DNA from 3 places in the Anaerotignum propionicum DSM 1682 genome. Region 2 is predicted to be linked to each of the others. Evidence: riboswitches for the same ligand, from Rfam matches in the RefSeq annotation. Region 2 holds a riboswitch; each other region holds the start of a gene.

Region 1 (4,228 bases), 240 kb from region 2:
GAATCAGCCCCATTATCGGGACTGCGAATGCGTTGCTGAGCATGAGGAGATATTGAAAGCGGCCTTTGCTGCAGATTTGGATGGGTTAAATCGTGCAGTGAAAACCCACATCGAAAATTCCAGACGTGCTTTACAGCTAATTTTTAAGGTTAATCAAATGGTTTTAGCAAATGAATAAAAATTTGTATTAAATCTTCTGCTGTAAAAAACAAAAGGCCGTACAATAAGATGTCTCTTATGTGCGACCTTTCTTCATTATATATATGTTAATTTCATAACATACTATTAACCAAGCATTGTTACAACTTTGTCTGCCTCACCGCGTTCCTTTTTCTTAGACTAAAAGGTCACTCTTTTACCACAGTTTCTTTTTCAGAATTTTGGTCACGATAAATCATCTTCTTATGCTTTTACAACACTTTCCAAATTCTGTTTCATTTCTGATGTGGCTTTTCGAATATCCTCTGCCGCAAATATTGCTGAAACCACAGCAACACCGTCAATGCCCGTTCCCCCAAGCTCCGCCACATTATGATTGCTGATTCCGCCAATGGCAACAACGGGTATCTCCACCGCCGCGCAAATCGCCTTTAGCTCCTCAAAGGTTACATCCGCAGCATCCAATTTGGTAGAGGTCTGAAACATAGCCCCAACGCCCAAATAGTCAGCACCTCTCTCTTGGGCAAGAAGAGCTTCCTCCACAGTACGGGTGGATACACCGATGATTTTATCCTTTCCCAACTTTTCACGAACACTGCCAGCCTCCATATCACTCTGCCCCACATGGATACCATCAGCATTAACGGCTAAAGCCACCTCAATATTATCATTAATCACGAAAGGAACGTTATATTTTTTACAAACTTTTTTCACTTCCTGAGCCTGCTCCAGAAACTCCTCAAAAGAAGCGTCTTTTTCCCTAAGTTGCACAAAGGTAGCACCGCCCAGCAAAGCTTTCTCCACATCCTCTGCAAGCTTTCTTCCATGTAACCAAGCGCGGTCAGTTACTGCATATAATAACAAGCTTTCACGATCTAACTTCAATTTTCATTCCCTCCTCTAAAATCTCATCAGTCAGATTACTCATTGCATCAATAATATAGGTGCGATAGGATGAGGTACCATTTAATTTTGATTCCTTTAATCTTTTCAATGCGATTTCACCGCAAAGCCCCATTGCCACTACCGCTGCTGCTGCAGCATCCAATAAATGATTGGAATTTGCCACACAGTACGCTGCTACTACACCGCTGAGCATACAACCAGTCCCCGTTATTTTGGACATCAAAGGATTCCCGTTACGAATTGCATATGCCTTTTCGCCATCAGCAACAATATCAATTGCCCCAGTCATTGCAATCACTGCACCTGTTTTCCCACTGAGCAGTTTGGCAAACTGAACCATCTCATCCAAATTCTCCTCTGTTACACGATCAGCAATGTCCGCATCTACTCCTTTAGTTGTGCCTTCTTTACTCCAAAGAGCCTTCAGCTCCGAAACATTCCCTCGTATTACAGAAAACCGCACCTCTTCCAAAAGACGGATTGCCGTATCCGTACGTAATTTCGATGCACCGGCACCTACAGGGTCCAAAACAGTAACATGTCCCAGCTCATTGGCTCTTTTCCCTGCTAAAAGCATTGATTCAATGGTACGGGCATTTAACGTACCAATATTGATATTTAGGCCTCCGCAAATACTTGTAATTTCTGCCGCTTCCCCTGCGTCATCTGCCATAATAGGAGAACCACCACAAGCCAATAAAATATTAGCTACGTCATTTACTGTAACGTAGTTGGTGATATTATGCACAAGTGGCATAGTTTCCCTTACATTCTGAATTAAATTCTTCTCCATCGCTATTCCTCCTAAAAAATTCATCGGATTTTCCAGTGGAACCCTTCGTAAAATTGATTATGGTTTTATTGATAACGGACAGTGCTGGGAAAGATATTTTTTCCGTAGAAAATTCCCAAAATAGGCTTTGTCATACCAAGAAAACAGGGCATCTCAATACCTCTTGGTTTTATAAAACCTCTGTTTTCCCTATGTACTTAAATTCAATTTATTCACACCCATATGTCCGTTAAAAAAAGACACTCCCCACGGGAGTGTCTTCATAAACGAAGTATGTCCCTACGTTGGCATTATCCAAATCAGGTTTACGGTCGAAGTATCGGTACTTCCTCTCAGCCTGCCTACAAGCTCCCATTTTCAAATAACGGAATTGCTTCCTATTTTTTAGAATATCACAGGGGTATCCCGTTGTCAAACGCTTTGTTTTCCTCGTCTATTTTTCAACAATTTTTTCTGAACTTTTACAAAAACCTTCTCGCTTATAATCGGTTCATGAGTATTTTTCACAATAATCCAGCTTTCCTTGGGAAGCTCCATGGTTTTTTTGGATTTATAACTAATTTTTTGTTCTCTCCCCTGCACCATATGTCCCAGATAAACAGGGTTTTTTAATATTTTTCTTACTGTGCCAGCCCCCCATTGATTACAAGCTTCTCTACCTAAATCCTGACCCCTTTTTTGCTTTCCCTGAGAGGGAGTGGGGATATTTTCAAGGGTCAACTGATCCGCTATTTTTTTGCAGGATAACCCAGACAAATACAACTTTGCTATATATCGCACCACATTGGCTTCCGCCTCCAAAACAACCAAATGATGGCGGTCGGAAGCATCCTTTTCATAACCATAGGGTGCATAATTACCCAGAAACTGCCCCAATTCCATTTTTCTTCTAAGTACAGAGCGAATATTTTCTGAAAGCTCCTCACAATACCATTCATTTACTAAGCTGTTAATTTGCCTAGCCTTTTTATTCTCTTTTTTTGATGTATCAACTCCATCCACTACCGTAACAAAACGGATACCCCACAAGGGAAAGCGTTCATGCAAATAGATCTCCGCCGTAGCCGCACTGCGGGTAAAGCGTGATTGGGTTTTACAGAGGATTATCTCAAACTTCTTATTCTTCGCATCCTGAATCAAGCGGCAAAAGGCTGGGCGATCCTCCCGTAAGCCTGAATAATCCTCGTCCTCATAAACATCGTAAATTTCCCAGCCATTTTTTTGGGCATAAGCAATGAGCAGTATCCGTTGGTTTCTTATGCTTTCGCTTTCTTCCCCCGTTCCATCCTCTACGGAGAGACGGCAATATAAGGCTGCCTTGGGCATCACTCCGCCCCCTCAATCTTTCTTACTATCAATATATACCCTATGGGTATTCACATATCCCAAAAAATATAGAATTTAACTGGAGTAAACGCAACTTAAGGTAACAGTTACTCTTTTTAAAACTATGGATATGCCTCTGGCAATGGGCAAGGGAATCAGGCAAACATTATTACGAATAAAACCCTGCCGTTTCATTCTTAATCATTGGAAACTATGCGAAAAAAAGATTTTATATTTACAAATAGGTCTATATAACCCCTAAAGACAGGTAAGTGCCATCTGTTAATAGCTTGTAGCAAATAATAAAACACCCGCAGCAAAATGCTGCGGGAAGAAATTTTCTTATAGCGAAATATTTATTATTTTTCAACTCTTTAATCCAAATCTTTAAATATATACTTGTTACAGTTTGGACAGCAGCTATCTTCGGCAATCTTCTTTCTGCTATTGAGTGACTTTTTACAATGGGGACACTTATAATACTTGGTTTCCAAAACAAACGTAAACACTGCCAACGCAACTGCGAAAAAATAATTATGCAAAAAAACAAAACTCATGGCGGCAACGGCTAATAATAAGATATAAATTTTTTGAAATCTTTTATAATTTGCCAATAACGTCTGTCCCTTTTCAGATATTTTCACAAAAGTCCCCCCAATTTTAAATTTCTTTTCTCCTTTATTTTATCCCAACTAAGATATAAAAGCAACAGAAAAGATACGTGACCCATGTCACGGGTATCGCCTGTGGCAGTGGTACCCTTTCCAACGGCCGCTACAGGGGAATTGCACCTGAGGCTTATATTATTTCCCTAAAAATTCTTGACAGCAACGGCCAAGGCAGTTCCTCCCATGCTGTTGCCGCATTAAGATGGATAATGGACAATGCTGCAAAATATAATATAAGAGTAGTAAATTTATCCATCGGTTCCAACGACAGGAAGGTGAATCAGCCTTTGAAGGAGAGCGTTGAAGTTCTCTGGCGTAGAGGAATTGTTGTAGTGGCCGCGGCAGGCAATCCTGATGGACGCAGAGGCTATCAGCC
Region 2 (4,228 bases):
AGGAAACAGTGAAAGGGAAGGATAAAAAAGAGCCTGAAAAAGAGGAATTAGGTTTTTTTGCAAAAAAAGCAAAAAAACAGGCAGAAAAAGCTAAAAATAAATTACAAAACCAAAAAAAATAATTGTTCTAACGCCTAGAATAGGGTATGATAGATAGGAAAAAAGATTTATTTGAGGAGGTACTGAATATGAGTGACAAATGCGGATGCGGATGTGGATGCGATCACGAACATGACCACGAACACGAAGAAATGGGATTGGAAACAATGTTTTTAACATTGGATGATGATACTGAATTGGAATGCGGCATTCTGGGTGTATTTGAGGTTGAAGGTGTGGAGGACAAGCAGTTTATTGCCTTAATGCCTTTGGAAGATGAAACCGTATTACTGTACGAATACAAAGAAGTTGGTGAAGAGATCGAGTTGGAGGTCATCGAAGAAGATGAATTGTTCGACAAGGTTTCTGCCGCATTTAATGACTTATTTGAGGACGAAGACGAAGAATAAAATGAGATAAAATTCCTCAGAAGGGGTGTCGGCTTAGCCGGCACCCTAGACTTTATCTGAAATTTAGCACGAAGGGAGATATTTTGATATTTTTTATAAAAAAATACTCCCATCGTCTTTACTAGGAGGTAATAAAATGTTTGCAAAAAGAATGGTGTTGGCAACGCTGGGAGCAATATTGAGTTCTGCTTTTTCCTTGACGGCATTTGCAGGATGGCAGGATGGAAACCCTTTGGTTGCCCACGCGTTGGGTGAATCCCGAGGTAAAATTGAAACAAATGCAAAGGAAGCCTTTTTGGAGTCGTGGGGAAGTGGATTTCGTGCCATGGAAGTAGACTTTACCTATACTTCTGACGGAGTTTTGGTTGCCCGCCATGATTTTGAAGCTGATGGCTCTTATTACCGCTTGGAACAGGAGGCGAAGGCACCCTTAGTGATGGATCGAAATACGTTTCAAAGCAGTAAAATTTGCTTTGACCAGACACCGCTGACCGCTGTGGATGTATTAAGCTTAATGGTGGAATATCCAGATGTTTATTTAATTACAGACACAAAGGATACAGATAAGGCCACTGTGGAAAAGCAATTTAAGGATTTGAAGCAAATTGCGGAGGCTATGGAACAGCCTCAAATTTTGAATCGGATTATTCCCCAGATTTATAACGAAGAAATGTATGATTGGGTGAAGGAGATTTATCCTTTCCAAGAATGGATTTATACACTCTATTTAAATTATTATCCCGATTATCCCAAAATTGCAGAATTTTGCGAAGCAAAGGGTATTGGCACAGTAACCATTGAGAATGCCCGTGTCACAAAGGACGTGATTGATACCCTTCATGCAAAGGGAATCAAAGTTTATGCCCATACCATTAACCGTTATAAGCAGTTTCAAGATTTATTGGCTTTGGAGGTAGACGGAATTTATACCGACCGCATCAAACCTTATGAATTAAAGTGGATTGGCCTTTCCGATAGCCGAAAGGTGGAGAATAAAATTGTCACCTTGGGAAATGGGGAAGTTACTTTAGATACCCTTAAAATTTTCAACGAGGACTATGTACCTTTACGTCAACTTGCAACCCTTGGGAAGAAATTTGATGTACAGTTGGATAGGCAAAATGGTAATCTGAATCTAACCTCAGGAAGGTCATTTTCATCTTTGGGAAATGAACTTCTGATGAATTACAGTGGAAATTTAATTATGGAAAAAACAAAGTTCCGTTTATTCTATAATAATAATGAAACAAAAATCTATCCTATTTTGGTGGATGGTGAGGTGTATGTGCCTTTGACCGCAATGACTCAACTTTTGGGCTTGGGTACATAAAGAAGGATACCCTTGACAAGGGGTGTAAAACGTGCTACTTTGTAATGGAAACGAATCATATTTTTGCTGGGGGTGCCGTGTTCGGCTGAGAATCAAGCAAGCAGCTTGTTACCCTTTCTACCTGATCTGGATTATACCAGCGTAGGGAAGCGTTATACTTCAAAATCAGGCGCAGCAAACGAGAAATCGTGGCTGCGCTTTTTTATGAAAAATACCTTGTTTTCTCGGGACGCTTTCTGGATGGGAAAGTCTTGTATCGGGATAGAAACCCTTGGTCACACTATAAAAAGGAGAGAATCTATCATGAAAACAAGAAAGCTTACAATTTCAGCAATGTTTATCGCCATTGGTGTACTGGCAGGGAACTTGATTTACATACCTGTTGGGGCCTCTAAGTGCTTCCCTATTCAGCATACGCTGAATATTTTGGCTGCTGTCCTCTTAGGCCCTGCTTATGGTGTGGTAAATGCTTTTTGTATTTCCTTGCTCAGAAATTTTATGGGAACAGGATCTTTATTGGCATTCCCGGGCAGCATGGTTGGGGCACTATTGGCAGGATACATATATAAATTAACCAAAAACAATTATTTAACGGCGGTGGCAGAAGTATTTGGTACAGGGGTTTTAGGCGGACTTTTGGCAGTACCCATTGCTATTTTTACTATGGGAAAAGCAGTAGGTGCATTGGCTTACGTTCCTGCTTTTTTACTAAGCTCCTTCGGGGGTAGTATAGTGGCAGTTTTACTATTGCAATCCGCTTATTTTGTAAAGACAGTCTCAAAAACATCTTAATCTTTTGGAGGTTGATAGAATGAAGCACGTTTTAACAATAGCAGGCTCGGATACTTGTGGGGGCGCAGGCATACAGGCAGATTTGAAAACTTTTTCGGCTTTAGGAACCTATGGCATGAGTGTCATTACAGCGGTGACGGTGCAGAATACCCAAGGGGTTTTTGGCTGCCAGGACATTACCCCTGAGATTATTCGGGGGCAGATAGATGCTATTTATTCTGATATCGCTGTGAGTGCTGTGAAAATAGGGATGGTATCTCAAATTGAGACCATTCATGCCATTGCCGACAAACTACTGGAGCACCAAGCAAAAAATATTGTGGTTGACCCTGTTATGATTTCGAAAAGCGGCTTTGATTTGATGCAACCCGAAGCGAAGGATACGTTGATTCAGCGTTTGATTCCCTTGGCCTATGTGGTAACACCAAACCTTCCCGAGGCAGAGGTAATTACAGGCATGAAAATTGACGATTTATCCTCTATGGAGGTGGCGGCAAGAAAAATTTTTGCCATGGGGGCAAAAAATGTATTAATCAAAGGTGGTCACTTAGAGTACGATGCCACAGATTTATTGTTTGATGGAGAAAAAATTACTCTGTTACATTCAGACCGTATTGAAACGAAAAATACTCATGGCACAGGTTGTACCTTATCCTCTGCCATTGCAGCAAATTTGGCGAAGGGGAAAAGTGTTGAGGAGGCAGTGGAGACTGCCAAAAAATATATTACCGTGGCAATTGAACATAGCTTAGAAATCGGCAAGGGTGTGGGCCCAACAAACCACTTTTATGAGCTGTACAACAAAGCGGGGATTTGGGACGAAGTGAAAGACTGAAAAAGTGTGTAAGGCATAGGGAAAAAGGCAATTGAAAAATAGGCATAGAAGATATCTGATAAACCGAAGCATCTTCTTTTATTACCTATTATTTTTTAACAGGGTTAGTACGATCAATATTACCATGGCTATGTCTGTGATAGGTAAAGCGATGGTTATGCTTTTGTGCTCCATAAATTTGGTGACAAGTAGTATTGCAATTGTTGTAAGGAGTAGTACTGATTTTATTTTTTCTCTGGTCATAGGATTACCTCGCTAAAATGAATGTATCTAAATTATAACATAGGATTTGTCTTTTACAATTTAAATCATTACACATTTTCTCTTTGGGGGAAATAAGGGCGTGGCTGAACAAAAGCCACGCCCTAAGTGTTATTTGTTACCAATAGGCGTATTAATAGAATTTTCATTGTTTTTTTTCCCATAGAGGAATATAATGAAAAAACGACTGTGACGATTTTTGTAGAAAGGACGTTTTTCCCCTTATGGATAAGAAATTATGGAGGTTGTATTTTAAAACATTATTGTTTACCTTGATGGGACTTTGCGGGGTATTGGCAATTTTGTACGGAATTTTCATGTACATGGTTGGAGGATTAAACCGCCAAAGCGTAGATGAAAGTTCTCTTTCGGTAAATGAGAACTTAAGTGTATATGGGAATCAGGGAATTATGAATATTGCATTATATGGCATTGATTCTCAGAATAAAGAGAACAAAGGGCGCTCGGATGCCATATTGATTGCCTCTGTCAACGGAAAGA
Region 3 (4,228 bases), 190 kb from region 2:
ATCGGCGCAAAGGCTTGCGTTTCATATCATTCATATGCCACGAGACGAGGTTGCCGGTTTATCGGGTGCCATTCTTGAGGCAAGAGATAAGGTGCGTTACTGTTCCGTTTGCTGTAATTTGACGGAGGAGGAGCTTTGTCCTATCTGTGCAAATTTAAAAAGAGACCACAGTGTGATTATGGTTGTAGAGGATCCACGGGATATGGCGGCTTACGAGCGTACCAAGGAGTTCCATGGAGTATACCATGTTTTGCATGGAGCAATTTCGCCTATGACAGGGGTGACGCCTCAGGATATCCGCATTAAGGAGCTTGTTACCCGCATGGATGATACGGTGAGAGAGGTTATTCTTGCTACAAACCCCAATGTGGAGGGGGAGGCTACTGCCATGTACATCAGCAAGCTTTTAAAGCCTTTAGGCGTTATGGTTACCAGAATTGCCAACGGCGTACCCGTAGGCGGAGACTTAGAGTATGTTGATGAAATTACCCTATCCCGTGCTTTAGAGGGTAGGCGTGAGTTGTAAGACCTTGGGCTTTGCCCCAAACCCCACTTGCTTTTTGAAAAAAGCAAGACCAAAAAGTTTATAAAAACCGCATATACATGCGGTTTTTTCTTTTTTTAAAAATAAAGTAATAATATTATTTAATTTTAAAGAACAAAAGGGCAGACATCGTCTGCCCCTTAAATAATGGGTCAAGGGTGAAACCCTTGTAGGAGTTCGAGGGCAAAGCCCTCGGGGTCTTGGCCTTTATATCTTCTGGAAGTTCGAGGTCTTGACCTTAGTTATGCCTTGACCTTCTTTTTTCGTCTTGGAATAATCTCAAAAAAGGAGTAGGGTAGCGCCAAAATTAAGATTGACCCAGCTCCAATGGCTCCCGCCAGCTTTAATCCTAGTAAAATGTTAGAATAGGTTTCCAAAATCATACCCCCTAAGGCTGTAGCCATGGTGTTGTAGACCACAGTACCGGGAACCATGGGCATGATCCCTGGAATATGATATAAGGTAGAGGGCGCTTGCCTGTGATAGGAGGCAAAACGAGAGAACGCCGTAACCAATGCAGAGGAAACCAAGGTGGCCATAGTAGGACTGATGTATACCGATAGGACAGCATAGAAAAACCACCCCAGAAAACCTGAGATACCGCAGTAAACCAATTCCTTTTTTGGTGCATTAAAAACAACGGAAAAGGCAACACAAGCGCAAAAGGACATAAAGCTTTGGAATAATATAATATGAAACGCCATTTTTTCTCCTCCTTAGTGCCCCATTGTGGTGATGCCAAAGCCAACGCCTCCGGCAATGGCGAAGGCAATCAATAAAGCTTCTGCCATCTTGGAGGTGCCGCTGATATAGTGTCCTTCCATGATGTCCCGAATGCTGTTGGTCATTGTCATGCCGGGCAGCATAGGCATGATGCTGCCAATAATAATCATATCTGTTCCCGCTGAGGGTACGAATCTTTGAAAAATAACGGAACCCGCCCCGGCAATAAACCCGCCAATGAGACAGGTGAAAAAACTGGGCAATTTTGTTTTTCCGCTATGATTGATTAAAATACCAATGAGAATACCAAACAAAAAGGCGGCTAGGGCGTCAATCAATTTGCCATTTAAAACCAGAGTGAACCCCCCGCAGGCAACACCAGAGCTGATAATACGGGAAATTGGGCGATAGGCAGAGGTATGACTGATTTTTTCTAACCGTTTCGCTGCTTCCTTCAAGGTAATCTGCCTTGAAACAAAGGCTCTTGAGATTTCATTGACAGAGCAAATTTTTCCAAAGTTTACAGAACGATTATATACCCCTCGGGTTAAGGTAAGAGAGCCTGATTTTTTACTTGGGATGCTGACAATCAAAAACGTGCTCATTGCCAGAGCCTCCACTCCTGTGGAGTGACTGACCGATAAGATACGATGCATAGTATCCTGCACCCGATGGGTCTCGCCACCGCTGGCAAGCATAAGCTCTCCCGCATCCAAAGCAAATTTTAAAAGTAAATTATCATCCATCATATAAATACCTCTTTTCGTAAAGGGGGAGTAATCTTTTTGTATACAGCCTAAAGTATAACGGATTTATATGCAATATTCAATCGGGCGACGGAAGAAAATAAAAGGCTTTTTTAGACCAAATTTTCGGCTGTTTTGCAAAATAATAGCTTTTCCAAATCTTTCGTTTTGCTTATTTTTCAAAACCGAAGATAATTTTATTTACAAGATTGTAAATTTATACTATACTGGTACAATACAACTGAATAAATAAGGCTGGGGGTGCTTTGATTCGTTGAAGCTGAGAGGAATTCGTTTTCCAACCCTTTGAACTTGATGTGGTTAGAACCAACGGAGGGAAGCAATTTATATTTGAAAGCGCAAGGTCTTTCCCAATTGGGGAGAGACTTTTTTTATTTTGTAAATCGGAGTCTTTTCATCCAATTGGAGGATGACGGATAATCTCAAACAATGGATAAATTGATTTTTGTAAGCCTTAAGAACCAAGGTAATGCAATGGCAGGGCAGATGAAAAAGCAAGAATAGGCTTTGCCCTGCAAAAATGAACTAGAAAGGTGGAGGGAAATGAAATTAACAGATAGGTTGTATGAAGAAGTTAAATATATTTGGAATGGATATTTGGAACAGCCCTTTGTAAAGGAGTTAGGAGAAGGCACTTTGCGGGAGGACCGTTTCCGCTTTTATATGGTGCAGGATTACCGCTATTTACTGCAATATGCAAAGGTTTTTGCTTTGGGTGTTGTAAAGGCTGAAGATGAAGGGCTTATGCGCCGTTTTGCCTGTATGGTGCATGACACGCTGGATGGAGAAATGGATGTACATAAGATTTATATGAATCGTTTGGGCATTACCGAGGAGGAGGTTGCCAAAACAAAAACGGCATTGGCCAATCAGTCCTATACCTCTTATATGCTGGAGGTTGCTTTTAAGGGAGATATTTTGGATGTACTAGCAGCGGTATTATCCTGCGCATGGAGCTATCAAATGATAGGAGAGCATCACAAAAATATCCCCGGTGCTATGGAGCATCCCCTTTATGGTGAATGGGTCAGAGGCTATTCATCCGAGGAATACGTTCGTGGTGTGGAAGAAATTATAGACGCTGTGAATGAATTTGGAGCAGATATTTCTGCAAAAAAGGAAGCATATTTAAAAGAAATATTTTTAAATTGTTGCCGATACGAAAGAGATTTTTGGGAGATGGCCTACCATATGAACATGGGGGACTAAAAAGGAGTGTGGCGTGATGCTGCGGTTTGAAGGAGTATCCTTTCGATATCCAGAGGATGAGTTGGGAATGATGGAGAAATTGTCTTTCCAAGTGGAAAATGGTGAGTTGGTGGCAATCATCGGCGCCAGTGGATGTGGAAAAAGCACCATTTTTCGTTTGATAAATGGACTAGAAAAACCCGACGAAGGAAAAATTTTGGTAGACGAAAGACCGATTGAAACCATAAAGAACTATAGTGCCTTTATGCCCCAAAAAGACTTGCTTTTCCCATGGCGCAGTATTGAGAAAAATGTCTGCCTTCCCATGGAGCTTGCAAAGGTATCTGTAGAAGAGCAGGGCAGAAGGACAGAGAAGGTTTTGGCTCAGGTTGGGTTGCTGGAGTATGCCAAAAAATTTCCTAAGGATTTATCGGGGGGAATGAAGCAGAGAGCGGCTTTCGCAAGAACCCTCCTTTCAGGGGCAGATATGCTTTTGTTGGATGAGCCCTTTAGCGCGCTGGATTACCTCACAAGAGTAGAAATGCAGGAGTGGTTGTTACAGCAGTGGGTGCATTATCATAAAACGATTTTGTTTATCACCCATGATGTGGAGGAGGCCATTTTTTTGGCAAAGAGAGTTTATATCATACAGGATTCCAGACCATTTACGGAAATGGAATGCATTGAAGTACCCTTGGACTATCCCAGAAATCGTGAGGATTTGAAAAAGGCGGAGATTGTAGAATTAAAAGAAAGTCTCATTGGAAAGCTGAGAAGGAGTGTGAGCTTATGAAAAAAAACATGCCTTCTGCGCTGTTGGTGCTGATTTTATTAATGCTTTGGCAAGGTGTTGCCATGGGAATTGATGCGGCTTACATATTACCCTCGCCTACAGGTATTTTAGTACGCCTTTGGGAGCTGAGAGTGCCTCTGTTTACGGTGCATTTGCCTGCAACCATGGGAATTACTGCTCTTGGACTTCTAATTTCCGTAGTTCTTGGGTTAT

Evidence for each region. Region 2 has a riboswitch for thiamine pyrophosphate ahead of thiW (energy coupling factor transporter S component ThiW). Riboswitches for the same ligand answer to the same signal wherever they lie in the genome.
Region 1: it holds a riboswitch for thiamine pyrophosphate, as region 2 does, so the genes downstream of both, thiM (hydroxyethylthiazole kinase) here and thiW (energy coupling factor transporter S component ThiW) in region 2, are expected to answer to the same signal.
Region 3: it holds a riboswitch for thiamine pyrophosphate, as region 2 does, so the genes downstream of both, tenA (thiaminase II) here and thiW (energy coupling factor transporter S component ThiW) in region 2, are expected to answer to the same signal.

The regions. Positions count from the first base shown of each region.
Region 1 covers NZ_CP014223.1:134,375-138,602, reverse strand. The annotation lists gene CPRO_RS00620 (GntR family transcriptional regulator) at 1-178, shown strand, start outside; gene thiE (thiamine phosphate synthase) at 403-1,044, opposite strand; gene thiM (hydroxyethylthiazole kinase) at 1,028-1,858, opposite strand; TPP riboswitch at 2,117-2,223, opposite strand; gene CPRO_RS00605 (recombinase family protein) at 2,270-3,184, opposite strand; gene CPRO_RS00600 (hypothetical protein) at 3,559-3,828, opposite strand; gene CPRO_RS00595 (S8 family serine peptidase) at 3,906-4,228, shown strand, end outside.
Region 2 covers NZ_CP014223.1:3,019,126-3,023,353, reverse strand. The annotation lists gene CPRO_RS14275 (DEAD/DEAH box helicase) at 1-12, shown strand, start outside; gene CPRO_RS14270 (DUF1292 domain-containing protein) at 189-509, shown strand; gene CPRO_RS14265 (glycerophosphodiester phosphodiesterase family protein) at 646-1,839, shown strand; TPP riboswitch at 1,898-2,004, shown strand; gene thiW (energy coupling factor transporter S component ThiW) at 2,143-2,631, shown strand; gene thiD (bifunctional hydroxymethylpyrimidine kinase/phosphomethylpyrimidine kinase) at 2,651-3,466, shown strand; gene CPRO_RS14250 (LCP family protein) at 3,952-4,228, shown strand, end outside.
Region 3 covers NZ_CP014223.1:86,178-90,405, forward strand. The annotation lists gene recR (recombination mediator RecR) at 1-526, shown strand, start outside; gene CPRO_RS00395 (threonine/serine exporter family protein) at 787-1,248, opposite strand; gene CPRO_RS00400 (threonine/serine exporter family protein) at 1,261-2,016, opposite strand; TPP riboswitch at 2,261-2,369, shown strand; gene tenA (thiaminase II) at 2,578-3,243, shown strand; gene CPRO_RS00410 (ABC transporter ATP-binding protein) at 3,260-4,015, shown strand; gene CPRO_RS00415 (ABC transporter permease) at 4,012-4,228, shown strand, end outside.